DNA from 4 places in the Ruegeria sp. BG11 genome. Region 2 is predicted to be linked to each of the others. Evidence: riboswitches for the same ligand, from Rfam matches in the RefSeq annotation. Region 2 holds a riboswitch; each other region holds the start of a gene.
The links. A riboswitch is a leader RNA that binds a small molecule or an ion and turns the genes downstream of it on or off. The one in region 2 is predicted to bind cobalamin.
Positions count from the first base shown of each region.

Region 1 (7,868 bases), on a different contig from region 2:
CGCCTGTTCGGCGTGATGCAACGCCTTGCGACGGTCCATCACAGTCCGCGTCAGACGGTCAGTTTTAACGTCATATTTGCGCTGGTTCTGTATGCACGATGTGGTGCGGATCGGTGTGTGCTTCATGCCATCAACGTATCAAAACGTTTGATTCAACACTCATGACTTTCTGTGAAATTATATGAATTGTCATAGAGGTAACAAGGACTTAGCCACATGCTAGACATCGAACAACTCTACCGAGAAGAAATCCGCAAACACCTGCAAAGTGTCGATTGCAAATCCGTGTACACCGGTTCGATTCCGGTACTCGCCTCCACATCCCCTTCCTCTAAATACCGTCTCCGGGAATCAGTTTTCAGGAGGAACGCCCCCGAGGCACCACTTCGTACCCTGGTTCTTCCGGCTCATCGTCCTGCATTTCCGTAGGAAAACCCGGTGCGCGGATGTCCAAGCCGGTGGCTTCTTCAAGGCGTTTGATGATGTTTGGCGACAGCTCACGCTCGCCAAACCGGGCGATGCCATCCTCAAATATCTTGATCATCACCGGATTGATTTCCAGCGGAACACCGGCGCGGTCGGCGACATCCTGAAACAGGCCGATATCCTTTTTCACCAAATCCATTGTAAACGAAATATCGCGCGAGCCGTTCAGGATCACCTGGCTTTCGGTTTCGTGCACGAACGAGGTCCCTGACGAAATCTTGATGGCCTCATAGGTGGTGTTCAAATCCATCCCGGCGGCCTTGGCGGTGACCAGCGCTTCAGCACAGGTGATCAGGTTGGCCGTTGCCAGATAGTTGGTCAACACTTTCAGAACCGAGGCCGAGCCGAGCTCTCCGGTGTGCAGAACGCGCCGTCCCATGGTGGTCAGGAACGGCAAAATGCTTTCGAAGGTATTGCGGTCGCAGCCGGCGAAGATCGAGATATTGCCCGTCGCCGCACGGTGGCAGCCACCCGAGACAGGGCAATCGACTGCAGCCCCTCCGCGCTCCAGAACCAATGCCCCCAATCGCTTGACCTCGGCCTCGTCAGTGGTGGACATCTCCATCCAGATTTTACCGGGGCCAACCTCGGGCAGCATCTCTTGCATCACCGCGTCCGAGGCCGCAGGCGACGGCAGGCAGGTGATCACAGCGTCGCAATCGCGCATCATCTGGGCCGGGCTTTCAGCCGCTTTGGCCCCCTGCGCGACAAAAGCCTCAACAAGATCGGAACTTAGGTCATGAACCGTCAGGTCGATTCCATTGCGGAGCAATGACCCTGACAGCTTACCGCCCACATTCCCAAGCCCGATAAAACCTACTTTCATGGATTTCGCCTCCGTTTGCGATTTGAGACCATGCGACCATGCATCAGCGTCCTGTTCATGCCGCCTAGCGACGCTGGCAGGTCGCTTTTCAACGTGCCGCAGCGGTCTGAGCTGCATCGCGCTTGACAAGCTGCGGGTGCGTGCCGCATGAGCCTCGTGTTGGTGTCTGTGCGAACAGATGAAAAGGGAATGCGTCAACGGGTTTTCCGCCAAGCGCAGCCGCCCCCGCGACCGTGACCGGAGAGGGTGCCCAAGCCACTGGCTCAAAGCCGGGAAGGCGGGACATCCGACAGAGTACGCCTCTGACATCCGCAAGCCGGGAGACCTGCCAGCGCCCGAAGATGAAACCGGACGGGGTGTTCCGGTGTCGGGTCAAGGGACCCGCATGAAACCCCGTCCCCCACGATGAGGAGTTGGGGGGATGAGAGACATGACCGAGACCGCTCCGGTCGAATTGCTGGTTTGCACCACCTGTCGTCGCGGGCTGCCCGTTGAAGACGACGCGCAACGTCCCGGCACGCTGTTGCACAAGGCGCTTGAACAGGCGGAGCTGCCGGAAGGGATTACCCTGAGAGCCGTGGAATGCTTGTCGAACTGCAACGAGGGCTGTTCCATCGTGCTGCGCGGCGGCCCGGATCGCTGGACCTTCGTCTATGAACATTTGAACGAAACCGACCATGTCGACGCGATCGTTGACGGTGCCACCAAGTACCTTGCGACCGAGGACGGCTTGGTCAAATGGCGCGAGCGCCCCGAACATTTCCGCAAGAACTGCGCAGCCCGCATTCCCCCGATTGGAGCCCTGAAATGAGCAACTTGGAAAAACTCCCCGTCACCGTGATCACTGGCTTCTTGGGCTCGGGCAAAACGACTCTGGTGAAGCACCTGATGCAGAACCCGCAAGGCAAGCGTCTGGCCGTGGTGGTCAATGAGTTCGGCGATGTCGGCGTCGATGGCGACATCCTGAAATCCTGCGCCATCCCGGATTGCCCAGCGGAGAACATCATGGAATTGGCGAACGGCTGCATCTGCTGCACCGTGGCTGATGATTTCATCCCGACCATCGAAGCCCTTATGGCGCTGGAGCCGCGCCCCGATCACATCCTGATCGAAACTTCTGGCCTCGCCCTGCCCAAGCCCCTGTTGAAGGCGTTCGACTGGCCCGATATCCGGTCAAAAATCACCGTTGATGGCGTCATCGCGCTGGCCGATGCCGAGGCCGTCGCCGCTGGTCGCTTTGCGCCGAATGTCGAAGCGGTGGACGCTCAGCGCCTGGCCGACGATTCGATCGACCATGAAACGCCTCTATCCGAAGTGTTCGAGGATCAGATCTCCTGCGCCGACATCATCCTGCTGACCAAGCCTGATCTGGCCGGCCCCGAAGGCGTGGCAAAAGCCAAAGAGATCATCGCCGCCGAGGCCCCTCGCCCGCTACCCGTCGTCGAAGTGGCCGAAGGCGCCGTGGACGTCCGCGTTGTACTTGGGCTTGAAGCGGCTGCCGAGGATGACATGGACGCCCGCCCGTCGCATCACGACGGTCACCACGACCACGAGCACGACGATTTCGAAAGCATCATCGTTGATCTGCCTGAACAGTCCGACCCTGCCGATTTGATTGCCAAGATCGAGCGTCTGGCCAATGAGCTGAACATCCTGCGCGTCAAAGGCTATGCCGCCGTTCAAGGCAAGCCTATGCGCCTGCTGGTTCAGGCCGTGGGGGCCCGTGTGCGTCACCAGTATGACCGTCCGTGGGAGCCCGGTGAAGACCGCCGCTCGCGCATGGTGGTGATCGCCGAGCATGACGACATCAAAGAAGCAGAAATCCGCGATATCCTCGCGAGTGTAACCGAGGCCGCCGAGTAAGGCCCATGCACGTCGTCTTCCGCGAAAGCCACGGGTTAGCAGAAACGGAAACCCCAACCGATCTGGGCCAGAGCCCGGCGGATTTGGTGGTGCTGTCCTTCTCGGACAGCGACCTTGGCGCTTTCGCGGCAGGCTGGCATCGCGGTGGCGGGCCGGAAGGGCGAATGCCGACCCTGCGGTTGGCGAACCTGACGGCGTTGAAGCATCCTCTGTCAGTCGACACCTATGTGGAACAGACGCTTGAGGGCGCCAAGGGCGTTCTGATCCGTCTGATTGGCGGCGTGCCTTACTGGGCCTACGGACTGCAGCAAGTTCTGTCACTTGCGCAGGCCAAGGGGATCGCGCTGGCCGTCCTGCCCGCCGACGGGCGTGAGGATACGCGGCTGGATGAGTATTCCACCCTGCCCGTCTCGACCCTGCGGCGTCTGGTACATCTCTGCGACACCGGCGGTGAAGTCGCAGCGCAGGCCGCCTTGGCGCAGATGGCATTGGCGGCGGGGCTCTATGCCGGCCCGGTTATGGGGGCTAAAACCCTGCCCGAATCTGGCGCGTGGTGTCCTGATCGCGGCGTGATTCCGGTTGAGACTGCTTTTCCGGGCGACGCAAAACGTATCATCGTCACGTTTTATCGCGCCTATCTGACCTCGGCGGACACGGCCCCCGTCGCCACCGTGATCCGCAGCTTGCGGGATCGTGGGTTCGAGGCGGTGGGCCTCTTCGCGCCCTCGCTCAAAGCACCTGCCGCCGCTGAATGGCTGCGTGACAACATCGTCGCTCTGAAGCCTTCGGCGATCATCAACGCCACCTCCTTCTCGGGCAAAGACTCGTCGGGTACATCCCCTTTGGATGCGGCGGGCGTGCCGGTATTTCAGATGGCCCTCGCCACGTCCCGCCGCAAGGCTTGGGCCGAGGCGGAACGAGGCCTCTCCCCCGCCGATCTCGCCATGCATGTGGTGCTGCCCGAAGTGGACGGGCGCATTTCGGCGGGCATCGCCTCGTTCAAAGAACCGGGCAAACGTGACCCGCATCTGGAATATTCCCGCTTTGCCCACCGGGCTGAGCAAGAACGGATCGAAGCGATTATCGACCGTGTCACCGGCTGGCTGACCCTGCATGAGAAGCCCAAGGCAGATCAGGTGCCTGCGCTTGTTCTGTCGACCTACCCCAGCAAGGACTGGCAAATGGCGCATGCGGTTGGCCTCGACGCACTGGCCTCGGCCGAGGCGATACTGACCGATCTTCAGGCCGAGGGCTACAGCACCGCACCGGCTGAGCCGATTACGGAAACCCTGCTGGACGCGCGCATTTCGTGGTCTTTGGAAGATTACCAGGCAGCCCTAGCTGACCTGCCTGAGCAACTGCGGGCCGATCTCCAAACCGTTTGGGGCAAGCCCGAAGACGACCCTGTTTTTACCGAGGGAGCGTTCCACTTCACCGCCCTGCGCCGAGGCAACGCGCTGGTTGCACTGCAACCCGAACGCGGCACGCCCGAACAGCGCGATGACGACTATCACGACTTGTCTCGCACCCCGCGTCACAGCTACGTCGCCTTCTATCTGTGGCTGCGCAAGGGGCTGGGCGCAGACGCTTTGATCCATATCGGCGCGCATGGCACTCTGGAATGGCTTCCGGGCAAGTCCGTTGCTCTGTCGGCAAATTGCTGGCCCGAGGCGCTGATCCGCGACCTGCCAGTGATCTACCCTTTCATCGTCAATGACCCGGGCGAGGCCGCGCAGGCCAAGCGTCGGATCGGGGCTGTCACGCTGGGCCATATCCCGCCCCCGATGAAGGAAAGCGGCACCCCAGATCGTATGGTACGACTGGAATCTCTGCTCGATGAGTTTTCGAACGCGGACGGGCTGGATCCCAAACGCCGCGACCGCCTTCAGGAAGATATCCGCGAGGAGGCGCACGCCATCGGGTTGGAGTGCGATCTGGGCCTCGATCAAGCCACCTGCACCGCAGAGGCAATCACCCGCATCGACCGCTTTGTCTGCGATATCAAAGAAAGCCAGTTTGGCGATGGGCTGCATATCTATGGCCGCGCGCCTGAGGTGTCCGGCACTTTCGACCCTGCGCCCTCGGCCCATGCAGAACGCAGCGCTCTGATCGACGCGCTGGCCGGGAAGCGAATCGAGGCCGGGCCGTCCGGGTCCCCCTATCGCGGACGCTCAGACGTTCTGCCGACCGGGCGGAACCTTTTCACTACCGACCCCCGCTCAGTGCCGACGCGGGCGGCTTACACCCAAGGCGTCAAACTGGCTGAGGAACTGGTCCGCCGCCACCTTCAGGAAGAAGGCGACTATCCCAAGGGGCTGATCGTCGACCTGTGGGGCTCGGCCACCATGCGCACGGCTGGCGAGGAATTCGCCATGGCGCTGCATCTGCTGGGCGTAAAACCGGTCTGGGATAAAGGGTCCGAGCGGGTCTCGGGGATCGAGGTGCTGCCGATCACTGACCTCAGCCGCCCGCGTCTGGATGTGACGCTTCGTGTGTCGGGCCTGTTCCGGGACGTCTTCCCAACCCTCTCGGCGCTTTACGGTCAGGCGATCCGCGCGTTGGCGGCGCGGGATGAGGCGACCGACTGGAACCCCTATGCCGGTCAGGCACCGACGGCCCGCGTGTTCGGCCCCGCCCCCGGCAGCTATGGCGTCAACATGACCCAACTGTCCGAGGTCTACACCGACGAGGCCCGCGCGCAGGCGGGTGAGGCGTGGCTTGAGGCCAGCTCTTTTGCGCTGGAGGGCGAGAATATCGTTCAGGATAAGGCGGGCATCACACAACGCGTGGCGCATGCCGACAGTTTTGTTCACCTGCAGGACCTGACCGAAACAGACCTGCTGCTGGCCAATGACTACGCCACGCATGAGGCCGGTTTTGCCGCCGCCAAGAAAGCAATGGGTGGCACCGCGCAGCTCTATCATCTGGACAATACCAACCCCGAAAACCCACGCGCGCGCACTCTGCCGGAAGAGATCAGCCGCGTTGTCCACGCCCGCGCTGCCAATCCGGATTGGATCGCCGGGATGCAGCGGCATGGCTTCCGTGGCGCGGCCGAGATCGCGGCAACTTTGGATCACATGGCCTCGTTTGCGCATCTCTCGGGTACCGTTGCGCCTCATCTGTTCGACCTCTACCACGATGCCACACTGGGCGATGAAGATGTGGATGCCTTCCTGCAGCAAGCCAATCCGCAGGCCCATCAGGCTATGCAGGACCGGTTCCGCGCGTTGCTGGATGCCGGGTTGTGGAATACGCGGCGTAACTCGATCCGGGCGGATCTGGAGGGGCTGGGATGAGCGCGCCCATCGTCCAAGGTTGGTGCCCCGGCGCCCACCGACCGATGATGTCTGGGGATGGGCTGGTGGTGCGCGTGCGCCCTCGGCTGGCTCGGCTGACCGCGCCACAAGCGCTTGGCCTGTGTGAACTGGCCCAGCAATTCGGCAACGGCACAATCGACCTGACCAACCGTGCGAACCTGCAGTTGCGCGGCGTGCAGGAAAGTGAACACCAGGCATTGCTGTCCGAGCTGTCCGCGCTTGGGCTGCTGGACGTAGAGCCGGGTATCGAGGTCCGGCGCAACATTCTGGTCTCACCTCTCTATCAGCCGGGCGATCTGACCGCGCGGCTGACGCAGAAATTGATCGACCGCCTGAACGAGTTGCCCGCGCTGCCGGCCAAATTCGGCTTTGCCATCGATACAGGACCGGAGCGCCTGCTGGCGGCGGATTCGGCCGATATCCGGTTGGAGCGTTCCGCCGAACGTCTGATCCTTCGCGCAGATGGGGCGCAGACCGGACGTGTCGTCTCCGAGGCGGAGGCCATTGATCACCTGATTGCTCTGGCCACTTGGTTTGCCGAGGTCTTCACGCCAGACACCCGACGCATGGCGCGGGCCGTGGTGGCGTTTGGTCTACCTGCGGAATGGCAGGGGAGCGACCCCGGCCCCATCGGTTCATCTTTACAACCGGGCGCTTGCGATCTGGGCAGCCTCTATGGCGCGACCTTCGGTCAACTCCCTGCAAATGAACTGCACGTGCTGATCCGCGACAGTGGCGCCTCTGCCCTTCGTGTCACCCCCTGGCGCCTGATCCTGCTGGAAGGCGGGGCGGCGATACCCGCACCGGGTTTTGTCATGGACGGCACCGACCCGCTTATGACCACCGACGCCTGCCCCGGTGCTCCGTTATGCCCGCAGGCGCAAGCGGAAACCCGCGATATCGCGCGCGAATTGGCCCCGCTTGTACCCGGCACACTTCATGTTTCGGGGTGTTCCAAAGGGTGCGCCCGTATGGGCCCCGCGGATGTGACTTTAGTCGGCCAGAACGAACGATTTGATCTTGTCAAACAGGGCCGTGCGGGGGATGAGCCAATCCTGCGCGGGCTGGACCCCGAAACACTGATGACGATGGACTTCACCTGATGCCCTACACTTACGAAACCGACGGCGCGGCGATCTACAAGGAGAGCTTTGCAACCATCCGGTCCGAGGCCGATCTGGCCCGATTCGACGCCGATGAAGAGCAGGTCGCCGTTCGGATGATCCACGCGGCTGGCATGGTAGGGCTGGAAGAATTCGTTCATTTCTCACCCAGTTTTGTATCCTCCGCGCGGGCCGCGCTGGAAAACGGCGCGCCGATCCTGTGTGACGCGCGCATGGTCAGCGAGGGTGTTACCCGGTTCCGCCTGCCCG
Region 1 is NZ_JBQFTH010000001.1:743,592-751,459, forward strand. Features, by position in the region: gene ACR0JF_RS03745 (hypothetical protein) at 1-126, opposite strand, end outside; gene ACR0JF_RS03750 (NAD(P)-dependent oxidoreductase) at 359-1,429, opposite strand; cobalamin riboswitch at 1,456-1,659, shown strand; gene ACR0JF_RS03755 (DUF1636 domain-containing protein) at 1,743-2,123, shown strand; gene cobW (cobalamin biosynthesis protein CobW) at 2,120-3,175, shown strand; gene cobN (cobaltochelatase subunit CobN) at 3,181-6,474, shown strand; gene cobG (precorrin-3B synthase) at 6,471-7,598, shown strand; gene ACR0JF_RS03775 (precorrin-8X methylmutase) at 7,598-7,868, shown strand, end outside.
Region 1: it holds a riboswitch for cobalamin, as region 2 does, so the genes downstream of both, ACR0JF_RS03755 (DUF1636 domain-containing protein) here and ACR0JF_RS14730 (hypothetical protein) in region 2, are expected to answer to the same signal.

Region 2 (7,868 bases):
ATCCGAATCGGCGTATTTTCAGTGCTTCCGCCTCAAACCACGATGTGGGAGGCGCATCACCTAAAAGACACGTTCATTGCCGAGGATATCTTGACCGCCGCCCGACGAACGGCTGAGGCGTTGCGCGCGCAAGGCTGTGATCTGGTCATCGCGCTGGCCCATTCGGGGTTGGAGCAATCGACGACTCAGCCGGGGCTTGAGAATGCGGTGATTCCCCTCGCCGAGATTGAGGGCATTGACGCGATTGTTGCCGGTCACACGCACCTGACAATGCCGGGCGCGGGGCATCTCGGGCTTGACGGCGTTGATGCCGAAAATGGTCTGGTCCACGGCACACCTGTGGTCATGGCCGGGTCCGCTGGGTCTTATCTGGGGGTCATAGACCTGCACCTGACCAAGGTACCCGAGGGGCGCTGGCAGATCACGGATCGCCACTGCAGCTTGGTCGCCACAGCCGATGAGGTCGAAGACAAGGACCTGTGCGAGATGCTCAAGCCCGCGCATCTGGCCACGCGCGTAAGGATGGCCGAACCTGTCAGTCATACCGCGCAGAGCCTGCACAGCTATTTCAGCTTCTGCGCGCCGGATCGGGGGCTAGCCCTGGTCGCGGCGGCACAAGCGGCGGGTTTGCGCCCGTTTCTAAACGGCACCGCGTTCGCCGAACTGCCGCTTCTGTCTGCGGTGTCTCCTTACAAATTCGGCGGCCGCGCCGGGCCGAGGAACTATACGGACGTGCCTGTGGGCGAGATTTGCCTGCGCCACGTCGCTGACCTGCATGTTTTCTCCAACGAATTGCGGGCCGTCAAAATCACCGGCGCGCAACTGCGGGACTGGCTTGAGATGTCGGCGGGTGTTCTCAACCAGATCCACCCAGACGCCGAAGCCGAGCTAACCGATTCCCGCCGGGCGGGGCATAACTTTGACGTCGTGTTTGGCGTGACCTATCAGATCGACCTGTCCAGCCCTGCGCGGTTCGATAGCAACGGCGCCATGACCGATCCAACCGCCCAGCGCGTCCGCGACCTGTGCTTGGGCGGGCAAATAGTCCGCGACGACCAGAGCTTTGTGGTCGCCCTCAACAACTATCGCGCCAGCGGTGGTGGGCATTTCCCTTTCGTCACAAAAGCCCGGGCCATTCCTCTGCCGTCCAGGGATATCAAAGAGATACTGCGGGACTACCTGTCAGATCGCCTGCCCGCGGACCCTCTGGATCAGGCGCCTTACCCATTCTCCTTAGCCCCGCATTATGGTATTCGCACGATCCTAAGAACCGGCAGCGGAGCGTTGAAGTATTTGCCCGAGCTAAGCAGATACTCCCCCGAATTGCTGGGGCCTGATACCGAGGGCTTTGAAAGGATACGACTGACCTTGTGACGGGTTGTCATTTTCACATCCCTTCCCTATATCAGGCGTTGAGAGGTTGGCGCGGGCGAGCGCCTCGCCAACCTGGTCAGGTCCGGAAGGAAGCAGCCACAACGAGCCCCGCTTGGGTCGATGTCCAACCTCTCACTTTATAGAAACCATCAGCCGCAGGAGGGCTTTATGATTGTAGCAAACACCCTTCGGGCAGATCGGTTCTAAACCCAACTCTCCGATTGCCTGAACACATCGCCAACGGATGCGCATCGGCCATCCGATGGGATTGCTATATCTGAACACAGGCAAACCAATGTCTTTTAATCTTTCGGACCTGGGATGGTCCTCTCACTTCGCTGCACAGCACGCGGCGCACGCGCAACTCACGCCTTTTCGTATCACCGGTGTTCACCGGGACCGCCTGGTCGGGATGAACGAGACTGGTGAAACATCTCTGTTTGCCCCTGGTCATTCCACTGGCGATTTTACGGTTGGCGATTGGGTGCTGGCCGATGACAAGAATCGCGTTCAGCATCTGCTTGACCGGCGCAGCCTGTTGCAACGCCGTGCTGCCGGAACCGGAGCCGAGGCGCAACTGATCGCAGCCAATGTTGACGTGCTGTTCATCGTCAGCTCGTGCAATGCGGATTTCAATGTGCCCCGGCTCGAACGGTATCTGGCACTGGCGCATCAGGCGGGCTGCTATCCTGTCGTGGTCCTGACCAAAGCAGATAGCTGCTCGGACCCCGCAGCCTACGCCAAGCAGGCCGAAGCGCTGGCACCGTTTTTGACAGTCCTGACGGTCAACGCGCATGAAGCGTTAGACCTGCAGCAGGTTCTGGCATGGTGTCCGGCGAGTCAGACAGCGGCTTTGGTCGGGTCATCCGGGGTTGGCAAAACAACGCTCGCCAACGGAATGACCGGGCAGGATCAGGCAACAGCCACAATCCGCGAGGATGACGCCCGCGGCCGCCACACCACGACGTCTCGCGCCTTACATCCGATGCAAAATGGCGGTTGGCTGGTCGACACCCCCGGCATGCGCGCCCTGCGCCTGCTCGACGCGCAGGACGGGGTGGACGAAGTGTTCTCGGACATTCTGGAGCTGGCCCAAACCTGCCGGTTCTCGGATTGCCAGCATGAGGCCGAGCCCGGTTGCGCTGTGCAGGCGGCGATTGAAGCAGGCACACTGGATGCAGATCGGTTGGAACGCTGGCGCAAGCTGAGGCGCGAGGATCAGCGCAACTCTGAGACCGTGGCCGAGGCGCGGGCACGCGACAAGGCTTTCGGCAAGATGGTCCGATCTGCGATGCACGGAAAATCCGCGCGGCGCGGCGATTGAAACACGGGCTGAAAAAGGGGCGTCGGTCCGCCGGCGCCCCCCATCAAGCGATCAATCGTGGCCAGAGCACCGCATTTCGGCGGGCAAACACACCGATATGGCCGATCTCCCGAACACCAAACTCTTCCGGTGACAACAGGTGACGGCGTGCTTTTGGACCATAAAGCTCGGCCAACCGCCAAACGGCAGCTTCTGGGACCATCTCATCATCTGTGAAGGCAAAAAGGTCGACGGGAACGTCAGCATCCTGCCACGTAGCTTGCGGCAGTGTGTCTCCGATCTCGGGCAGATAGCTTTGCGGCGCGGTGCACCATTTGCGCCATTGCCAATAGACCTTAGGCGGTAGGTCTGTTCCAAACCCAAGTGCCTTGCCCGGCAAATACCCCAGGCCGCTCACGACCAGAGGCACATGCCCATACCAGAACAACCCGGCCAGAGCGCGGTACGGCCAAGGATGATCGCCCAACTTCACAAGGCCAGAACAGACGCAGATCATGCGATCAATCTTGTCGATATCCGGCTGCACTGGCCCCAGCATCCCTCCAAGCGAATGACCAACTGACCATTGCTGCGACAGCGGGAACCGTCGGCGCATCTCGGCCCGCGCGGCGGGCATGTCCTGCAACGCCCAATCGGCCATCGAAATCTTCGACCGACGCTGTGGGCCCGATTTCGAATGCCCGAATTCCCGGTAGTCGTAGATCAGACAGGCGATATCACGATCCGAGGCCAACCATTGTGCGAAATGCTTGTAGTAGTCTCGCGGAACCCCTGTCGCGCTGTTGACCACCACTACGGTTTCGGGCTGCGCCACGGGCCGGTAGATCCACCCGGACAGGGCACCATCCCCCACCGGGATCTGAACATCTTCGATCAGCACTGTTTGGTTTGCATCCAACATGGGCATCCTCGGTGGAAAACTGAACTGATGAGTTCACATTGCAACTTGACCCCAGACAGCCCATGCAAGTCAACTGCGATCCCGCTTGACCACGCGTCCACTTTGCGGATCGTCTTTCCGCAGCGCAGAAAGTTCAACTTGACTCAGAATGGTTTTGAACGCTAGCGATGGTGTGATGGTTCCCGGCTTTCACAAGAGGTCGGGATGAAAAGGGAACACGGTGCGGTTTTCCCCGACTTACTCGGGACGAACCAAATCCGCGACTGCCCCCGCAACTGTAAGCGGTGAGCGATGTCGAAGAGCCACTGGCCGAAAGGCCGGGAAGGTCGGCAAAGCGATGACCCGCAAGTCAGGAGACCTGCCATCGTCAACATAACCCAAACTCGGGCGGGGTGTCCGGGCAGGCCGTGACAGACCCTATCTGCCCCACCTGATCCCAGCCCCTGTCCACCGCGCGGAGGGCGCAGGATGATCTGGAAGACGAAGACACATAGGTTCTCGGCAACTATCTGCCAACATACCGGCAAGACTTGCCCGGCGCTGGCGCGGCTGGCGCGTTCAATGGTTGACGCACTGGACCAAGCTGGTCCGGCGACCACATCGGACTTTGAAATCGAAGGCAGCAGTGACCTGACCCATTGCTCGGACGGCTGCCACGCCCGGTTTCGGGCCAGCCAATCTCGGGTGCGGGTCTATTGCGGAGCGGATCCTAAGGCCGACAGCGAGACCCTCGATCGCTATGCCGATTTGATGTTCGGTACCGACACGAGCAGCCTGCCTAGCGCAGCGATGACATCCCTGCCCTGCGCCATGCTCGAGGCATCAGTGATTGCGCCGCGCAAAACGACCCCGGCGGAACTGCAACTGTCGGCTTAGGAGTCTGCCAAAGCTCGGGCGGGCAAGGTGGCCCAGTGCTTCTGTGCATCGGTTTCGACCGCGCAGGGGCGTAGCTTGCGCAACCGATCCAGCGCTTGGGTTGGAGCCTCGCCGCATTCGATCATCAACCTCAGCACCACCATGCCAGAGCGACCACATCCGCCCTGACAATGGACAAGCACGCGCCCTCCGCCAGACAAAGCCTGCCGCGCCGCGGCACTAACATCGGGCCATTGCGCATCAACCTCTGACGGTGGCACGCCGAAATCCTGAATCGGCAGATGCACCCAGCGGCTGGCGCGCCCCTGAACGTCGCGGCCAAAATCGCGGGCTCCAAACTGGACCAGCTCGGCCTCGGTTGTCATCGACAGCACGAGGCCCGGCCTCCAATCTCCAATCGTTTCAAGGTCGCCTGCATAGTCGCCGCCCTTTCCCGGCATCGACGTTAGGGCAAGTGTGCCCCCGCCCACTTGCAAAGCATGAATGACCAAATTCGTCATGACAGCATCCCCCCGGAAGCGTTGATCCTGACTTTAGGCTTGATTCACAATCTGAAGAGTGTACCCCTGACGCGCCAGTTTCCAAAACAAAATCGTTCTTCAACTCATGTGGACGCGGGCGGCGCGGGCCTCTACGCTGCAGTGACGTTCCGAATCCGCCAGAGCAGACATGACCGACTCAGACAGCCCCGCCTATCAGGTTCTCGCCCGCAAATATCGCCCGGAAACCTTTGCCGATCTGGTGGGTCAGGATGCGATGGTCCGCACGCTCAAAAACGCATTTGAAGCGGATCGCATCGCGCAAGCCTTTGTCATGACAGGCATTCGCGGAACCGGCAAAACCACGACCGCACGGATCATTGCGAAAGGCATGAACTGTATCGGACCGGACGGAAATGGCGGACCCACGACCGAGCCTTGCGGCCAATGTGAACACTGCGTCGCCATCATGGAAGGTCGCCATGTCGACGTGATTGAGATGGACGCCGCCAGTCGCACCGGCGTGAATGATATTCGCGAGATCATCGACAGTGTTCGCTACCGCGCAGCCTCGGCCCGTTACAAGATCTACATCATCGATGAGGTCCATATGCTGTCGACCAGCGCCTTCAACGCGCTGCTCAAGACGCTTGAGGAACCGCCGGCGCATGTGAAGTTCATCTTCGCCACAACTGAGATTCGCAAGGTTCCCGTCACGGTTCTGTCGCGCTGCCAACGCTTCGACCTGCGCCGGATCGAACCCGAGGATATGATCGGCCTGCTGCGCAAGATCGCTTCTGCGGAGAGTGCTGAGATTGCCGAAGACGCCTTGGCGCTGATCACCCGTGCTGCCGAGGGATCTGCCCGCGACGCCACCTCATTACTGGATCAGGCGATCTCACACGGGGCCGGAGAGACGACGGCAGATCAAGTGCGCGCGATGCTGGGCCTGGCGGATCGTGGCCGGGTTCTGGACCTCATGGACATGATCCTGCGGGGCGATGCGGCAGGGGCGCTGACCGAGCTTGGTGGCCAATATGCCGCAGGAGCTGATCCACTAGCCGTGCTGCGTGATCTGGCCGAAATCACTCATTGGGTTTCGGTCGTGAAGATCACCCCGGACGCAGCCGAAGACCCAACTGTTTCCCCGGATGAGCGCGCCCGGGGCCAGCAGATGGCTGAGGCCCTCCCCATGCGGGTGCTGACTCGGATGTGGCAGATGCTGTTGAAAGCGCTTGAGGAAGTTTCAGCCGCCCCCAACTCTATGATGGCCGCCGAAATGGCGGTGATCCGAATGACTCACGTGGCCGACCTGCCTAGCCCGGAAGAACTGATCAAACGGCTGCAGGATACGCCTCCGCCCCCCAACGGCGGACCTGGTGGTGGGACGCCCATTCAAAGCAACGGCGCGGCCCCGGTCGAAGCCCGCGCCGCTACAAGCTACACCCCTGCGCCACGCGGGTCCGGCGGAGCACCCGTCGCCGCTTTGGCGCAAGACACGCAAACCGCATTGGCGCGATACCCGAGTTTCGAACATGTGGTCGAGCTGATCCGGAACAACCGAGACGTCAAACTTTTGGTCGAGGTCGAAAACGGCGTGCGGCTGGTCTCTTACCAGCCGGGACGGATCGAATTCACCCCATCTTCGCAAGCCCCGACCGATCTTGCACCACGGCTGGGCTCGGCCCTGCAACGTTGGACTGGCAACAGATGGGCGGTATCCATCGTGTCGGATGGTGACGCTCCGACGATCGCCGAAATCCGCGACAAAGCCGAACTGGCGCTGAAAGAAGAGGCCACGGCGCATCCGCTTGTTCAGGCTGTTCTGGCAAGTTTCCCCAAGGCCAAAATCACCCGCATCGAGACACCGGAACAACGCGCCGCCCAAGTCGAGACCGAAGCTCTGCCCGAGGTCGAAGATGAATGGGATCCTTTCGAAGAAGACTGACCTCTATACAAAGCAAAACCCTCCCGCGCCCGCCACGGGCAATCGGCTAAAGCCGATCACCCAGAGCGACCTTGGGCCCGGCAGCGCTCGGGCTTTGCCCGAGCGCTGCCGGGCCCAACGGGAGGAAAGGTCTTGCCAAAGACCTTGACGGCGGGCGGGAGCGCGCTCTGCTCTTGTGTCACTACGGTGACCCCCGTATCTAGGCACAAACCGAACTTACAGGAGAAGCAACATGCTCAAAGGACTAGGCGGCCTGGGCGATATGGCCAAAATGATGAAATCCGCGCAGGATCTTCAGACCAAGATGACCGAGATGCAGGAAGAGCTGAACAACCTGATGGTTGTAGGCGAATCCGGCGCAGGGCTAGTCAAGGCGACGGCAACCGCCAAAGGGGAACTGAAGGGCTTGGATATCGACCCGTCGATCTTCAATGGCGACGACAAGGAAGTGGTCGAGGATCTGATCCTTGCGGCCATCAAGGACGCTCAGACCAAAGCCGCCGAGCGCTCGCAGGCCGAAATGGCCAAACTGACCGAAAGCATGGGCCTGCCCGCAGACATCAAGCTGCCGTTCTGATCTCCATCTTTTCAATAATACTCCCGCCGGAGTCTCCCTCCGGCGTCAGACAGGATAGGCCGTGACCTCCAACAGCGACATCGACAATTTGATCGACCTGATGGCCAAACTTCCCGGCCTCGGCCCTCGCTCGGCCCGCCGCGCGGTGCTGCACCTGATCCGCAAGCGTTCCCTGCTGCTAACGCCCCTGTCCGACGTGATGCAGCAGGTCGCCATCACCGCCCGCGAGTGCCTGAACTGCGGCAATGTGGGCACCACCGACATCTGTGACATCTGCAACGATGAGGCCCGCGCGACCGGAGAGCTTTGCGTTGTCGAGGACGTCGCCGACCTGTGGGCGATGGAGCGCGCAGGCGTGTTCAAAGGCCGCTATCACGTGTTGGGAGGCA
Region 2 is NZ_JBQFTH010000008.1:198,267-206,134, reverse strand. Features, by position in the region: gene ACR0JF_RS14750 (bifunctional 2',3'-cyclic-nucleotide 2'-phosphodiesterase/3'-nucleotidase) at 1-1,374, shown strand, start outside; RNA gene ffs (signal recognition particle sRNA small type) at 1,414-1,512, shown strand; gene rsgA (ribosome small subunit-dependent GTPase A) at 1,670-2,698, shown strand; gene ACR0JF_RS14735 (alpha/beta fold hydrolase) at 2,742-3,599, opposite strand; cobalamin riboswitch at 3,759-3,980, shown strand; gene ACR0JF_RS14730 (hypothetical protein) at 4,068-4,475, shown strand; gene ACR0JF_RS14725 (phosphatase domain-containing protein) at 4,472-4,975, opposite strand; gene ACR0JF_RS14720 (DNA polymerase III subunit gamma/tau) at 5,145-6,902, shown strand; gene ACR0JF_RS14715 (YbaB/EbfC family nucleoid-associated protein) at 7,135-7,479, shown strand; gene recR (recombination mediator RecR) at 7,541-7,868, shown strand, end outside.

Region 3 (7,868 bases), on a different contig from region 2:
CCGGCTGTTGGGCAACGAAAAGCGCATGCCCGTCTCACCGCCGGCCAGCAGAACCGAGCCCATCGAGGCCGCCTGACCGATGACCAATGTGGAACATTTCGGCTTGATGTACTGCATTGTGTCGTAAATCGACAAACCGCTGGTCACCACGCCGCCGGGCGAGTTGATGTAGATCGAGATTTCCTTGTTCGGGTTTTCCGCCTCAAGATGCAACAACTGCGCGACGATCAGATGGCTCATCCCGTCGTGAATCGGACCGTTGATGAAGATGATCCGCTCTTTGAGCAGGCGCGAGAAAATGTCATAGGCGCGCTCCCCCCGGCTGGTCTGCTCAACGACCATGGGCACGAGCGTATTCATATAGGTGTCTACTGGATCGAACATTCGGAACCTGCCTGCTTTGCTATGGATCGGGACATTATCCCAACAAGAGTTACCCGAGTCTTAGTGTCGCCATTGGGGGGCTGCAAGGGGGGCCAGCAAGAACGACCTTGCAAACTGTTCGCAAGATATGGCGGCCCTTGTCTTTGGCTCACCTTGCACACAGGGCCGAAAACGGCGCTTTTTTGTTCACCGCTTCTTTGATCACAGTATTTTGATGCATGCATATGGGCGAAAAAGTGCAAAACAAGTAAATTGGATGTACTTATCCGGAACGAATTATATCTCTGGCTCCACCCACAGCGGGATAGTAAGGAACGAAGTTTAGATGGCACTACCCCAAGTAAACCAGGACACCCCTTTGGCAGAGCTTGACCACATGGTCGAAAACGCGTCGAGGGCGGCGAATTTTCTTAAGGCGATTAGCCACGAAGGGCGTCTGATGATCCTGTGCCATCTGGCGTCGGGCGAGAAATCTGTTACCGAGCTTGAGACCCTGTTGTCCGCTCGCCAAGCCGCCGTGTCGCAGCAATTGTCGCGCTTGCGGCTGGAGGGGCTGGTGACGCCCCGCCGCGACGGTAAAGCGATCTATTACCGACTGGCCGATGACAAGCCCCGTCGGATGCTGGAAACCGTATATGAGCTGTTCTGCAGCGAAAACACAGGGCACTAATAGTTTACCCGGCAGGCCGCAGGCGTAGACGCAGCGCGACCCCCGGTAAACCGCATAAGTGCTAGCCTCCTCAGTAAGATACTGCTACCGAAGGCCTGATCGAGCATGAAGGAGAAAAACATGATCCGCGCAATTCTGATTGGCCTGAGCCTGTTTGCACTGACCGCCTGTGAAACCGCCAAAGGCGCAGGTAAAGACATCGAAAAAGCGGGCGATGCGATCCAGAACGCAGCCTCGGACGTGCAGGAAAACCTCTGATTCATGCCTTCATCTTGCGGGCCGCAGGATGACGCACGCAATATATTGTTGATGCGGCGGGCTAAACTGAGTATTGTGTACGAACAGGTGCATAGACGCGGCATTGCATCATCTGACGTTAACACGGGGCTCTTTTGCACATGCGAAAGAGCCCCGTTCCCATTCTGAAGAGGGGTGGGTGGTAGCCTGCATGAAGCCAGCAAGGGAAAAGGCGTCAGGTGCGCAGACGCGGTCTTTGCATGCGCCCTTGCGGGCAACCCCTGACGCCTTACCCGGACGAAGTTTGTCCTAAGACCACTTCGAACCAGTTGCCCCGGCCCCCGAAGGAACCGCAGCCGCCGCCACAAACTCGAAAGTCGCCGCGACGCACAAAGTCCATTTGAGAAGATGATCCGTCGACCCAAGGCAAGAAGCCCCAACTCGATGCACCACCCACCGGTAAGTCCTTGCAAAATAACGCCAATCCTAAGATCAACATCTCCTGCGTAGACCCCCTTGGCCTTTGCATCCCGCCTTCTGATCCGAGGAACTCCAGCGGTGAAACCAATCTTGCATTGCACCCTCTATCGGGCAAGAAAATAGCACTGCAGCATGGAAATCAGACGGGGATAAGTTGTTGATATCTGCCGGGAGGGTACTGTGGATAACTCCGGATTTCTCGACAACCACGTAGGGTTATAATTGCAAAACTCTTTTCGCCAAACTCTGACCGGAATATTGCGATTTGCTGCAGGTGCAAACGGCAACAGACGATAAACTGATCGCAAATTGCAGGAACTGACAACGCCGCACCGTCCGCAGAACCGAATCGTTCGGACCGAAACGGGGCTAAGTTCCCTACTAAAAACATGCGCTGTCGAGCACATGTACAAGACGGTATTTAGAGTGAGGCTTGCGCCCGGTATTGGTTCTTAACCGACGCTTAAAAACGCCAGCCGTGCTGAAGTCGGTCTTGGAGGCAAAACAGATAAGTTCGCAAAAGATCGACTGGACAAATCCTCCCAGCAGAACTTGCGGCATATGGCGGATAGGATGCCATACTTCTAAAATGAAGCTTGGACCGGAAGGCGAATTTTTCACCGCGCGCGACTTCGCGCTGAAGGATCGCGAGATCCGAATACCCCGGGCCGAGGAACACCGCGTGTAAACCCGGCATATCATGGATCATGTCGCGAGCGGCGAAATCACCGTCCGGTCCGCCTCCTCCCTATGGAGACGAGTTTTCCGATATTGAGAAGCGTTCCGACCCGGACGGTTTACCTACTATTCTGTCGCAGTCAAAATCAGGCGACAGTCTGTACCCCCTACAGTCCGGCCGGACCGAAAACGCTTCAGTTCACCTGACGTTCCAGAACAGTGCTGTAGGTTGTTCCAGTCCGCAGGCTACGGAAATCCGCGTAAATTCGCCCATCCTCGTAGCGCGCGTCGATCAAAGCGTTTACGCCAATCGCTGGCTCGGCCGAGCTTTCGACGATCCCGATCTTTCCCGAGCCATCCTGGCTAATGGAACCGGTGGCCTCGTACATCGTCCAGTCATCCATGGCATTGCGACGCCACATACTCGGTCCCCAGAACACATTGTCGTTCTGAGCCTGAATTTCGAGCACCCATTCCGACTGGTTAAATCGCGGAGCATCGCCGGTAGCCGAATTCGACGGCGAAACTGTAGTCTGACTGGCCGTCCAAATACCGCGCAGATCAGGCGTGGTTTCGGCGGCAGCGGCAGCGCCAAGGGCTAGGCTCGTGGCCAGAGCGGCTGCTCCGGCAGTCATAAATCTGGTCATGGTCTCTTTCTCCCTGAAATCGGTGCCATCTCTGGCTGTGTTCAACAGATTGGGAGGAGTGTGATGGGTTACAACTTTCCTGAAGGAACCTTCATCAAGCGTTCATGCAGCGTTTGATCGCACAGCCCGCTTTCCGCTCTATACATCCGGCGTCTCACTCGGTAAGGAGAGCCCTTCAACGATCATCCGCGTACAAGACGCTCTGAGGGTGACCGCAGCATCCCAATGAGCCGAGCCATGAAACAGACACTTCAAGACGCCCTTGATCGCAAAGGGTATGACACGCTGACCCCTGTCCAAACCGCCGTATCAGCGCCCGACCTGCAAGGGCGCGACATGTTGGTTTCGGCACAGACCGGATCGGGGAAAACTATTGGCTTCGGCCTCGCCATCGCTCCGACCGTTCTGGGCGACGTGGATGTATTCGATACGGCGGGCGCGCCTTTGGCACTGGTCATCGCACCAACGCGCGAATTGGCGATGCAGGTCAAACGCGAACTGGCATGGCTCTATGCGGATGCAGGCGCGTTCATCGCGTCCTGTGTCGGCGGCATGGATATGCGAGACGAGCGGCGGGCGCTGGCGCGCGGCGCGCATATCGTGGTCGCAACGCCGGGCCGTCTCCGCGACCATATCATGCGCGAGTCGATTGACCTGACCGCCGTGCGCGCCGTAGTGCTGGACGAAGCCGACGAAATGCTCGACCTGGGCTTCCGCGAAGATCTTGAGTTCATTCTGGAACAAACCCCGTCTGAGCGTCAGACGCTGCTGTTTTCCGCGACGGTTCCCCGCGCCATCACCTCCCTCGCCGCCCGCTACCAACGCGATGCCGAGCGTGTCAGCACCGTCAGCGAGCGCACACAACATGCCGATATCGAATACCGCGCGATGAATGTGGCCCCGCGCGATGGTGAGAATGCAATCATCAACGTGCTGCGCTTCTATGAGGCCCCCAACGCCATCATCTTCTGCAACACCCGCGCCATGGTCAGCCGCCTGACGGCGCGGCTGTCGAATCGTGGATTCTCGGTCGTGGCCCTGTCCGGAGAGCTGACGCAGAGCGAACGTTCGAACGCGTTGCAAGCCATGCGCGACGGACGCGCCCGGGTCTGTGTGGCGACCGATGTGGCCGCGCGCGGCATCGACCTGCCGAATCTTGATCTGGTGATCCATGCGGAACTGCCGAACAGCCATGAAACGCTGCTGCACCGCTCGGGCCGAACCGGACGCGCCGGGCGGAAAGGCGTCAGCGCGCTGGTCATACCGCCTGCATCGTTCAAAAAGGCGCAACGCCTGCTGAAATTCGCCAAGCTGACAGCCGATTGGGGGTCTGCACCCTCGGCCGATGAGGTTCAGGCGCAGGACATGCAGCGGATGTTCAGCTCGGACGACTGGACCGTGGATGTCACCGAGGGCGAAAGCGCACTGGTTGATGATCTGGTCTCGCGCTTTTCACCGCAGCAACTCGCGGCGGCCTATCTGCGTCAATACGGGCGCAAGCATTCCGCCCCGGAGGAGCTGAGCGACGCACAAGATACCGCGCCAAAGCCGAACGTGCCTTTAGGACCGAGCGTGTGGTTTTCGCTGTCGGAGGGACACAACGAGAACGCATCGCCGCGCTATCTGCTGCCCATGTTGTGCAAGGCGGGCAAGATCACCAAAGACGATATCGGCGCGATCCGCATTGCCGACACCGAAAGCTATATCGAGATTCGCGAAAGCAGCGTTGAAGGTTTCCTGAAGGCCATTGGCCCGGAGATGACGGTCGAAGGTACCAAGACCCTGGTGCAACTGGACGCGCCGCCCGCCCTTTCCGGTGGTGGCCGCAAAGGTCCCAAGCGCGACTTCAAAGGCAAGAAGCGCCCCGAACGCCCGGCCCGCGCGGCTGAGCCTCAGCCCGCAAAACCGCGCCGAAAACCGGCCGAGAAGCCAAAACCCGAAACGCGGCCCAAACGAGATGAGGCCCCTTCGGGCGATCAGCAAAAGAAGCCCGCGCGCCGTCCGAAAGGCCCGCCTCCACCCAGAGGCAAGCCAAGCAGCAAGAAAAACCGCGCGCGGGCGGCTGCGATGAAGGGTGGCAACGCGATGCCCAAGCGGAAAAAGTAGACCGCCCTAGCGCCCGCGACAGGTTGTGCAAGCGAAGAAATTTATTTTCTTCGCCACACCATATATTGACAACATGTCGCCACCAGCCCCAATATGGTGTTGCTTCGGTTCTTTCGATTCCTGTTGAAAGCTAAGAGGGAAACCGGTGAAAAACCGGCGCTGCCCCCGCAACTGTAAGCGGAGAGTTCGGCTGAATACGCCACTGAAAGCGTGCTTTTGGGAAGGCCAGTCCGAACATCAATCCGCGAGCCAGGAGACCTGCCGTAAGCAAAGAAAGAGAACCGCGAACGGAGGGTTCGGGGGCGTGTTCAGGGGGCATTTTGCCCGCAGCGTCCTCGGCATTCATTAAAAGGACAGAGGACGACATGAGCATTACCGTATATTCCAAACCCGCATGCGTACAATGCACCGCCACCACCCGCGCGCTGGATGCAAAAGGCATCACCTATGACGTCATCGACCTGACCCAGGACGACAGCGCCATGATCCATGTGACCGAGCTGGGCTATCGTCAGGCCCCTGTCGTTGTGGCGGGCAGTGATCACTGGTCGGGTTTCCGCCCGGACATGATCGCCCAACTGGCCTGAACCATGGCCGCGCCGATCCCGGCGCTGGTCTATTTCTCATCGAAATCCGGAAACACCCACCGCTTTGTCTCGCGGCTGGGCCTGACTTCTTTCCGCATTCCGAATGGAACGGACCCGTTGCCTGACCCCGGACACTCCTACGTGCTGATCAGCCCCACCTATGCCGATGGCGAAGGGCGCGGAGCGGTTCCGAAACAGGTGATCCGGTTTCTGAACGACCCGGACAGACGCGCCGGGATCGTTGGAGTGATCGGCACAGGCAACCGCAATTTCGGTGCGACCTACGCTTTGGCCGGTCGCATCATCGCCCAGAAATGCAACGTACCGCTGCTCTATACGTTTGAGCTGGCCGGAACAGAGACCGACATCGCCCGCGTCCGCGCCGGGCTGGAAAAACTAGGGAGACACCTATGCTCGACAGCAGCGTAAACGAGCAGGACTATCACGCGTTGAACGCGATGCTGAACCTCTACGATGGTGAGGGGAAGATCCGGTTCGATGCCGACCGTATGGCCGCGCGGCAGTATTTCCTGCAGCACGTCAACCAGAACACCGTGTTCTTCCACTCGCTGGATGAAAAGCTGGGATATCTGGTGTCCGAGGGCTACTATGAAGAGGCTGTTCTGGACCAGTATTCCAAGAACTTCATGCGGAAGATCTGGGATGCGGCCTATGCCAAGAAGTTCCGGTTCCCGACCTTTCTGGGCGCATTCAAATATTACACCTCATATACGCTGAAAACCCGTGACGGGCAGCGGTTCCTGGAACGCTATGAAGACCGCGTCGTCATGACCGCGCTGGCGCTGGCGCGCGGCGATGAGGCACTGGCCCTGTCCTTCATGGAAGAAATCCTCGACGGCCGTTTCCAGCCTGCGACGCCCACCTTCCTGAACGCGGGCAAAGCCTCACGCGGGGAGTTGATCTCATGCTTCCTGCTGCGGCTTGAGGACAACATGGAGAGCATCGGGCGCGGCATCAACTCGGCCCTGCAACTGTCCAAACGCGGTGGAGGTGTAGCGCTGCTGCTGACCAACATCCGCGAGCACGGCGCACCGATTAAGGGCATTGAGAACCAATCCTCCGGCGTGATCCCGGTGATGAAACTGCTGGAAGACAGCTTCTCCTACGCCAATCAGCTTGGCGCGCGGCAAGGTGCGGGTGCGGTGTATCTGAACGCGCACCACCCGGACATCATACGCTTCCTCGACACCAAACGCGAAAACGCCGATGAGAAAATCCGTATCAAAACGCTGAGCCTTGGCGTGGTGATCCCCGACATCACTTTCGAGTTGGCGAAGAAAAACGCTGATATGTACCTGTTCTCGCCCCATGACGTAGAAAAGGTCTATGGCGTGCCGTTCTCGGAAATCTCGGTAACCGAGAAATATCACGAGATGGTCGATGACAAGCGCATCCGTAAATCCAAGGTCAATGCGCGTGAATTCTTCCAGACCATCGCCGAGATTCAGTTCGAATCCGGTTACCCCTACGTGATGTTCGAAGACACGGTGAACCGGATGAACCCCATTGCGGGCCGGATCAACATGTCGAACCTGTGTTCCGAGATTTTGCAGGTCAATGAAGCGTCCGAATTTAACGATGACCTCAGCTATGCGCATCTAGGCACGGATATCTCCTGCAACCTCGGCTCGCTGAATATTGCCAAGACGATGGATGGCGGTGATTTGGGCCGCACTGTTGGCGCTGCGATCCGCGCGCTGACGGCGGTGTCCGAAATGTCGGCAATCGACTCGGTGCCGTCGGTGCGTCGGGGCAATGATGAAAGTCACGCGATTGGTCTGGGGCAGATGAACCTGCACGGGTTCCTCGCGCGCGAACATATCCACTATGGCTCGCCTGAGGGTATCGAGTTCACATCCGTGTATTTCGCGACCGTGGCCTATCACGCGATCCGCACCTCCTGCGAACTGGCGCAGGAACGCAAGGCGTCGTTTAAGGGGTTCGAGACCTCCGACTACGCCTCGGGCACATTCTTCGACAAATACACCACCCGTGACTGGCTTCCCGAAAGCGATCGGGTGAAGGCTCTGTTCGATGACATGACCCTGCCCACACGCG
Region 3 is NZ_JBQFTH010000010.1:26,150-34,017, forward strand. Features, by position in the region: gene ACR0JF_RS16255 (ATP-dependent Clp protease proteolytic subunit) at 1-384, opposite strand, end outside; gene ACR0JF_RS16260 (metalloregulator ArsR/SmtB family transcription factor) at 710-1,054, shown strand; gene ACR0JF_RS16265 (entericidin A/B family lipoprotein) at 1,175-1,312, shown strand; gene ACR0JF_RS16270 (hypothetical protein) at 2,644-3,096, opposite strand; gene ACR0JF_RS16275 (DEAD/DEAH box helicase) at 3,334-5,202, shown strand; cobalamin riboswitch at 5,291-5,482, shown strand; gene nrdH (glutaredoxin-like protein NrdH) at 5,568-5,789, shown strand; gene nrdI (class Ib ribonucleoside-diphosphate reductase assembly flavoprotein NrdI) at 5,805-6,218, shown strand; gene nrdE (class 1b ribonucleoside-diphosphate reductase subunit alpha) at 6,200-7,868, shown strand, end outside.
Region 3: it holds a riboswitch for cobalamin, as region 2 does, so the genes downstream of both, nrdH (glutaredoxin-like protein NrdH) here and ACR0JF_RS14730 (hypothetical protein) in region 2, are expected to answer to the same signal.

Region 4 (7,868 bases), on a different contig from region 2:
GGCCATCGTCATGGACCTGCGCATGAAGGAACGCAACGGGATCGAAGCCGCGCGGACCATTTGGTCTGAACGCCCCGCAACCCGCATTCTGTTCTGGTCCAATTATTCGGACGAGGCCTATCTGCGCGGCATTGCGCGGATCGTTCCGAAAGAGGCCGCCTATGGCTATGTTTTGAAGACGGCTAGCCCCTCACGAATGCATCTGGCCCTGCGCGCCGTTCTGATCGAGGCGCAGATCATGGTGGACCGGGAAATCCACCAGATCCAACGCGAACAGAGCCGCTCGGGTGAGGCGCTGACGGAGGTTGAGTTGGCAATCCTATCCGATCTCGCCCTTGGTTTGCCCGACAAGACCATAGCGCTGCGTCGTAAGCTGGCCCTGAGGACGGTGCAGAACCGGCTGCTGTCGATCTATGAAAAACTGGATGTGGGCGATCTGCCGGTGGATGGCAACGATATCGCGATCAACAAACGTGTCCGGGCGGTTTCAAAGGCCATGACCTCTCAGATACTGAATCGTGAGAGCATCTTTTCGGCGGAAAAAGAGTTGGGAAGCTGGCTTGAGCGTCGGCAAAACTTGGGATGAAGGCCGTGCTAGTCAGATCGTGAGGATTTGAACAGGTAAAGGAATACGAATAGCGACCCGATCGAGGTTGTAACGATCCCCACCGGCAACTCTTGCGGGGCCAGAAGTAGCCGAGACAGAATGTCTGAAAGCGTCAGCAAGATGGCCCCGACGACGGCAGATGTGATCAATAGATTGCGGTGGAGCGTTCCGGCAATGCCTCGGGCGATATGCGGAACCATAAGGCCGACAAACCCGATCACGCCTGCCACCGACACAAAGCTGGCAGTGGCCAAGGCCGCGACCAGAAACATCCGGAATCGCAGGCCTTGCACTGGAATGCCCAGCGTCGAGGCCGTGAAATCCCCCGTCAGAAGCGCGTCGAGCCAGCGGCTGCGATAGAGGGAATAGCCCAGGATCAGGGTCAGCCCTAGCACGACAAGTGGAAAGGTCTCCCACCGGGCAAGACCAAGACCGCCTAGCATCCAGAAAATGACGGAATGCGCGGCGCGGCTGTCGCCCGCGAAAATCAGATAGTTGGTGATGGCCGAAAACAGGAAAGATACAGCCAGGCCTGCAAGGATCAGTTTTTCCGGCGCGCTGGTGCGCAGGCTTTGAACCAGGGCCAGAACAATGCCGGACGCGATCAGGCCCCCGCAAAACGCCGCAAGCGGCAGGGTCCAGATGCCCAGAACATCGCCTGTCACAGTGATAACGAGAACGGCACCTGCAGCGGCCCCGGACGAGAGGCCAAAGAGAAACGGGTCAGCCAGGTCATTGCGCGTAGTCGTTTGCAAAACGACCCCGACAACACCCAGCCCGGCCCCTATGACCGCCGCAAACAACGCGCGAGGCAGGCGCAGGTCAAAGACAATCCGGTGCAGAGGGGACATGTCGCCCTCAGTCACGCCAGTCCCCAGCCCAATCGCGGTGAAAACCTCGGCCAAGGGGATCGGGGTAGTGCCGTAGATCGTCGACAGCAACAAAAGGGCGGTCAGAATGACCGCCCCCAGCAGGACCGCCTGGCCCGTCTTCGTCATCTCAGCTGTTACCCCGGTGCATCGCCGTTGCCATCTTCTCGATCGCTTCGATGTTTGCCGGACCCGGTGTCAGCTCTTCATAGCGCAGGCCGATCCAGCGCTCGTTTTTGACCGCATCGGTTTGCGACATCACCGGATGTTCCTGAAGGAACTTGAACGTATCCGCCGCGCCGTTGCCGGTTTGGTAGTCCAGCAGGACAAGGAATTCGGGGTTCGAGGCGGCGACAGCCTCCCACGAGGTGCGGCCCCAGCTTGTGTCCATGTCATGGGTGACGTTGACGCCGCCCGCTGCTGCGATCATCGCGTCGGGAATGGCGTATTTGCCTGCGGTAAAGGGCGCATCGGCCGGACCATCCAGCAGGAAGACACGGGGTTTTTCCAGATCGGCGGTTTTGGCCTCGATTGCGGCCAGTTGGTCTTTCCAGCCCGAGACCAGCGCGGTCGCTTTGTCTTCGACCTGCATGACGGTGCCCAGACGCAGAACGTCGTCAAACAGCAGATCCATGCTGGCTTCGGGGCGGTCTTTGTTCAGGTGGATGCAGCTTTCGGTCAGAACCAAGGTCTTGATGCCAAAGGGCTCCAGTGTGTCGGGGGTGACGTCACCGCCGGGTTTCATGCCGTAGTACCAACCGGCGAAGAACATGTCGGGTTCAACCGCGACGAGGTTCTCGACCGTCGGGTATTTCGGGGCGAGCTCGGGAATGTCGCCGCGCTGCGCGTCGAAATCGGGGCTAGTTTTATACCAGCCGGTGATGCCGGTCAGACCAACGATGCTATCCTGAAGACCCAGCGCAAACGCCATGTCGGTCATGTTCATGTCATGAACCACGATCCGCTCGGGCTTGGTGTCGAACACCAGAGGTTCACCGCAATTGTCGACGGTGATCTCTTGCGCGGCAGCGCCGCCCGCCAGTGCGCTTAGGACCGCAGCGGACAAGAGTTTCAGTTTCATCAATCTCTCCTGTTAAGATGAAAGCTTTCGTTTTCGGATGTCCAGCGCTGGGATCACGCGTCCTTCGTGCTGGAAACACAGATAGTCAACACCAAAAGTCTCGCGCACGCGGTCTGGTGTCAGAACCTCGGCGACCGGGCCGAAGGCCGTCAGTTGCGCGTTCTTCATCAGGGCGACGTGGCTGGCGAATTCGGGAATCATGACCAGATCGTGGACGATCATCACAACCGTCACACCCAACTCGGCCACCAGAGACAGCATGTGCCCTTTGGCATCCGGATCCAGGTGGTTGGTCGGTTCGTCCAAAAACAGCAGCGAGGGGTTCTGCGCCAAAGCCCGTGCGATATGGGCGCGCTGACGCTCTCCGCCGGACAGTTTTGCCATCTGTTTACCAGCCAGATGGGACAGTTCGGTGGTGTCTAATACGCGCTGCAGGTCCGTTTTAAGAGCTTCGGCGGATTTGTCGTCCCTGATCGGGATTTGTCCAAGGGCCACATAATCGCGCAGTTGCAGCCGCCCGTCGGGTATTTCCTGCTGGCCGACAACGGCAATCCGTCGGGCCCGCTCCAGCGACGACAGTTTCCGCAGGCTTTGACCCTGAATACGTACATCGCCCAGCGCCAGTTTTGCGACACCGCACAAGAGGTTGAGCAGCGTCGTCTTGCCCGCCCCGTTCGGGCCAGCAACGGCCAATATCGCGCCTTCCTCAAGCGTGAACGAGGTGTCCCGCAGCAGAACATCTCCGTTCAGGGCGTAGTATTCCAGATTTTCTGCAATCAGAAAGCTCATACCGTGTCCTCCGGTGGAAGACAGGGCATGCGCGACAGGGTTTTGGTGTAGAGCGCTAAAGGACGGGTCGAGGCGCTGGTCCAACCATCCTCGCTTTCCCGGAATTGATGGGCAAACTCGACCAAAGCGTTCAGATCGGCGGGGGTTTGAATGTCGCCAAACAGATATTGCGCCTTGCCCTTGGCCTGCATCCCGACCGTCATCGGGCGATCGCACCCGGCCATACAGTCGATCAGGCGTGTCGAGAACCCCTCGGGCAGCTGGCTATCCAGCGTTTCCTTCGCCTTATGTGCGGGGATCGGCCCATTGCAGGTGCCGCATATCAGGACAAAATGATCAGCCATGGCACGGGGCGCCAACTTGAACAAAAGTCAAGTGAAGGCAAAAGCCATGAGTTGCATCAGCACGCAGATGTGCCATCGAGCCTCCTTCCGGGACACCCCGCCCCGGGTTGGTTAAACTGTGATGGCAGGTCTCCTGACTTGCGGGTCGTTGCTTGGCCAACCTTCCCGACCTTAGGGGCCAGTGGTTCTGTGGCGTCGCTCTCCGCTTACAGTTGCGGGGGCAGTCACGGCATTGGCCCTCGGGCCGCACCGTATTCCCATTTTCATCCCTCAGGCACAGGCCGTTGGGAACCATCCAGAGCAGCTAGTCTGCTCACGCTCCTATTGTCAAGCGCCGGAATCGCGCTATCGGACCACGCGTAGGGTCGGCCTGCGCGCGCTTTGGCCCGGTCCGACGCCATTTGTCGGGAACTGGCTGGCCAGGGTCAAACCGGCCTGTATCAGATGGGCGTCCGGGTAGCCTCCGGTCAATTCGTTCAAAGCATCGCGCGCCGCCGGAGTTTCGTCGCGGCGCATGTGATGCAGCATTCGCAACAGGGCGCATTCGTCACATGTCAGCTCGTGCCGCGTCTCAAAACAAAGCGGGTCGTTGCAGGCCAGACCTATAGGGCGGGTGTGTAGCGTGGCCTTGACGATCTTGAAAACCAGATGCGCCAGAACCAGCCCCTGGTCGCGCCCCCAGCGTTCGGTTGCGACCGAAAAGGCATGTTGCCACGCCTGCGTTTTCGGCTGTGTTAAGCTTAGGACGAAGTGCCGCATGACAGGCAGCAAACCGCGTTCGAAACCGTCAAATTCGACGCGGGGCAATGTGTGGTCAAATGCTGAGGGTTTCATGCGCGTTCCCTATTGGGTTTGGGGGCTTGTGCGACCAAAGGGTGGACGTTTTGCGGAAGATTGTTTGGGTCAACCGGCGTTTCAGGACGCGGCGATGCAGCGCGGACGGGAAAGCTGTGATCGGCCTCGGTCGCCTGTCTCATCTTCGGTTTCAAAGCGCAGCCATGGCGGCTGGCAACGGCGTCCATGGCAAACAGGTCGGCGAGGGATTTTCGCATGAGGGTTATCTTTCGGTCGAAAAATGGGACCGGGCGATGATTCCAACGGAATCTGACTGGGTCAGACGTTAGCTGACAAAAACAGTCAGAAAAGGCAAGCGCGAAACTCTAAATGAAGTCAGTAGTCGGCAACCAAAAGGAAATCCGGGGCCGTGTCTTCTTCGATTGTTGCAAAGCGGGGGATCGGGTCTTCGAATACGTTGTCCGTCCGGTCGTCATTCACGGTTGAGACTTCGCCAATCAAGCAATCCCCACGTTCCGCCCAGAAGGCATGCCAGATGCCGGGCATCAAGGTCACGCTCTGACCTGGCTTCAGGCGCAGATGCTCTCCGGGCTGTATGGTGACAGGGCAGGCATCGCTGGGAACGGTGACCGGGGTATCGCGGTCGATACCGCCATCGGGGTCCGAGGCATAGATTTCCATAACCAGATCGCCGCCCCCTCGGTTGATGATGTCCTCGGCTTTGACGATATGGCGGTGCATCGGCGACAGCTGTTTGTCGCGAGAGATCAGCAGCTTTTCGGCATAGAGCATACCGCGCCCCCGGCTCAGATCGTTCACGTTGCCGTTGCGCAGGGTGAACAGGAACAACCCAAGTTCATCAAACTTGCCTTGACCGTAGTCGGTGATATCCCAACCTAGGCCATGGGCGCGGATGCTGTCGGCATCGGCGCTGCGCATTTGCTCAGGTGTCCAATCTGCGAAAGGCGGCAGGACGGCACCAAATGAACTGATGAATGCCTGGGCTTCGGTCTTGATACGGTTGATTTCGGATCGTTTCATATCGGACTCTTCGTAGGGCTATAATTCATGCGACCAGGGCGGATTTGCTCCGGCGCGCGAGACGGTTACGGCAGCCACCTCTGCACCCAAGGTCAAAGCGTCGCGTAGCGCATCCGGGGACAGTGCTTTCAAGCCGGGCTTTGCAAGTTGGCCAGCGCGTTCCAGCGAGGCCAGAACCCCGGCGTTAAACGTGTCCCCCGCGCCAACCGTATCCACAACTTGCACCGGTTTGACAGGGACTGAGACCACCGTGCCGTTGGCCAGATAACCCGAGGCGCCCTCACTCCCACGGGTGACGATGACCGCGGAGGGGCCTGCTTGAAGCAGCAAAGGGACTTTCTGATCGTGGTTTTCCGGGCCGGGGATGATCCAGTCCAGATCCTCATCCGAGACTTTGACGATATCGGCTTGTTCGATCATCTGGTTCAACCGCGTGCGGTAGCGGGTCTGATCCTGTATGAAACCGGGTCGGATATTGGGGTCCAACATCACAGCACAGTTCGCGCCATGTTGCGCAAGCATCGCGGCATAGGCATCCGCGCAAGGCTCACAGGCAAGGCTGATGCCACCAAAATACAGCGCTGAAACCGCGGGAAGTTGGCGCGGCATATCCTCTGCACGTAGCATCCGACCCGCAGTGTTTTCATCGACAAACGTGTAAGTCGCGTGGCCGTCCTTCAGTTGAACAAACGCCAGCGTGGTCGGCCTGTCCGAGGCAATCACATGTGTCGTGTCTACATGGCTGGCCCGCAGGTCATCGGCCAATTGATGCCCGAACATGTCCGAGGACAGGCCAGTCAGCAGCCCAACGGGCGCGCCCAACCTGCCCAAAGCGATAGAGGTATTGAATATAGCGCCACCGGAATGGGGAACAAAACCGTCCCGCCCGGACAGGGTCGGTTCGGCAATCATGTCGATCAGGGCTTCTCCGCAACACAGGATCATCCCATTTCCTCTTCCAAAATACGCTCAGTTATCGCTGAAGCGCATTTTTACAGAAGTTGTTAGCGCCAACAATGCCAAATTCGGTCTGTTCCGAGATATAAAGGTTCATCGACTGCCGCAACTCGCTGAAACGCCCGCCTGCATTGAACGCGTTACGGAAGGTTTCGCCAAACATCCAGCGGTTTTTCTCGGCGACGCCACCCACAAGGAAGACGCCACCGGAAGGCATCACGGTGACGGCCATATCACCCATCAACGCACCCAGATGGCTGATGAACAAATCTGCGGTGCGAACGGCGACCGGGTCCTTGCCGTTGCGTGCGTCCTGCAGGATATCTCGGGCAGTGCGAACTGGAGGCTGAGCTTGCCCAGCCGCCATGCCTGCGGCCCGATACAGGATTGGCAAGCCGGTTCCGCTGAGGAACATTTCGGCCTCAAGCACTAGGCTGTCGTCGAAAAAGCATTCGGGTGCCAGATGGCGGGCGGCGTCGAAGATATCGACCTCATCCCGCGTGCGCGGGGACAGGCCCACATGGCCGCCTTCGCCTGAAACGGTGTGGAAATGCCCCTCAGAATAGAGCAGCGTACCGACGCCCAAACCGGTTCCAGGCCCGACGACCAATCGCGTGCCCATCGGCGGAGTGGCAGAGCCTTGCAGGACGGATACATCAGCCTCTGTCACTTCGGCCACGGACCACGCTGCCGCGGTGAAGTCATTGATTACGTAAGTGTTGGTGGCCCCTGTCGCATTGGCCAGGGCCTCCTCGGACAGGTCCAAATTCGCGTTGGTCAGTTGGATGCGCCCGTCACGCACCGGTCCGGCTCCGGCTGCGACCACGGCTTGTGGCGCCGTGCCGATCTCAGCCCGAATATTATGCAACGCATTCAGCAGATCGGGCAGGGTCCCCGTCGGATGTTTGTGCAATGCGGTCAGCTTACCATCAGAGACAACGCCCAGTCGCGTATTCGTACCACCTATATCGGCCACCAATGTCCAATGTGGTCGCAAAGACCCAGACGGCTGGCGATAGGCCTGCCGGTCGGTGGCGCCTTCGGAAAGTGCGGCCTTTACGGCAGCGAAGGAGGCTTTGGGCCTGCGGTCCAGCGTCTCAAAATCCACGTCTACCAATCCAAACCGTTTTTCATAGCCATAGGCCCATTCGTAGTTGTCCAGCAAAGACCAGATGAAATACCCCTTAACGGGCACATCCGCAGCCAAAGCCTGTTGCACCGCCGTCAAGTGATCGTCCAGATAGGCGATGCGCTCATCGTCTTGCTGGCGCTCGGCGCTCGCCATGCCGTTCTCTGTAACATAGATCGGAAGATCACCGGTATAGTCTTCTGCGGTCCTTTTCAGAAATCGGGTCAGGGCGGCGGGGTCGATTTCCCAACCCATC
Region 4 is NZ_JBQFTH010000003.1:39,941-47,808, reverse strand. Features, by position in the region: gene ACR0JF_RS06330 (response regulator transcription factor) at 1-586, shown strand, start outside; gene ACR0JF_RS06325 (FecCD family ABC transporter permease) at 595-1,605, opposite strand; gene ACR0JF_RS06320 (ABC transporter substrate-binding protein) at 1,607-2,557, opposite strand; gene ACR0JF_RS06315 (ABC transporter ATP-binding protein) at 2,570-3,346, opposite strand; gene ACR0JF_RS06310 (DUF1636 family protein) at 3,343-3,690, opposite strand; cobalamin riboswitch at 3,797-4,001, opposite strand; gene ACR0JF_RS06305 (hypothetical protein) at 4,036-4,524, opposite strand; gene ACR0JF_RS06300 (hypothetical protein) at 4,521-4,742, opposite strand; gene ACR0JF_RS06295 (D-lyxose/D-mannose family sugar isomerase) at 4,861-5,526, opposite strand; gene ACR0JF_RS06290 (carbohydrate kinase family protein) at 5,545-6,471, opposite strand; gene ACR0JF_RS06285 (glucokinase) at 6,500-7,459, opposite strand; partial or broken gene ACR0JF_RS06280 (GH1 family beta-glucosidase) at 7,526-7,868, opposite strand, start outside.
Region 4: it holds a riboswitch for cobalamin, as region 2 does, so the genes downstream of both, ACR0JF_RS06310 (DUF1636 family protein) here and ACR0JF_RS14730 (hypothetical protein) in region 2, are expected to answer to the same signal.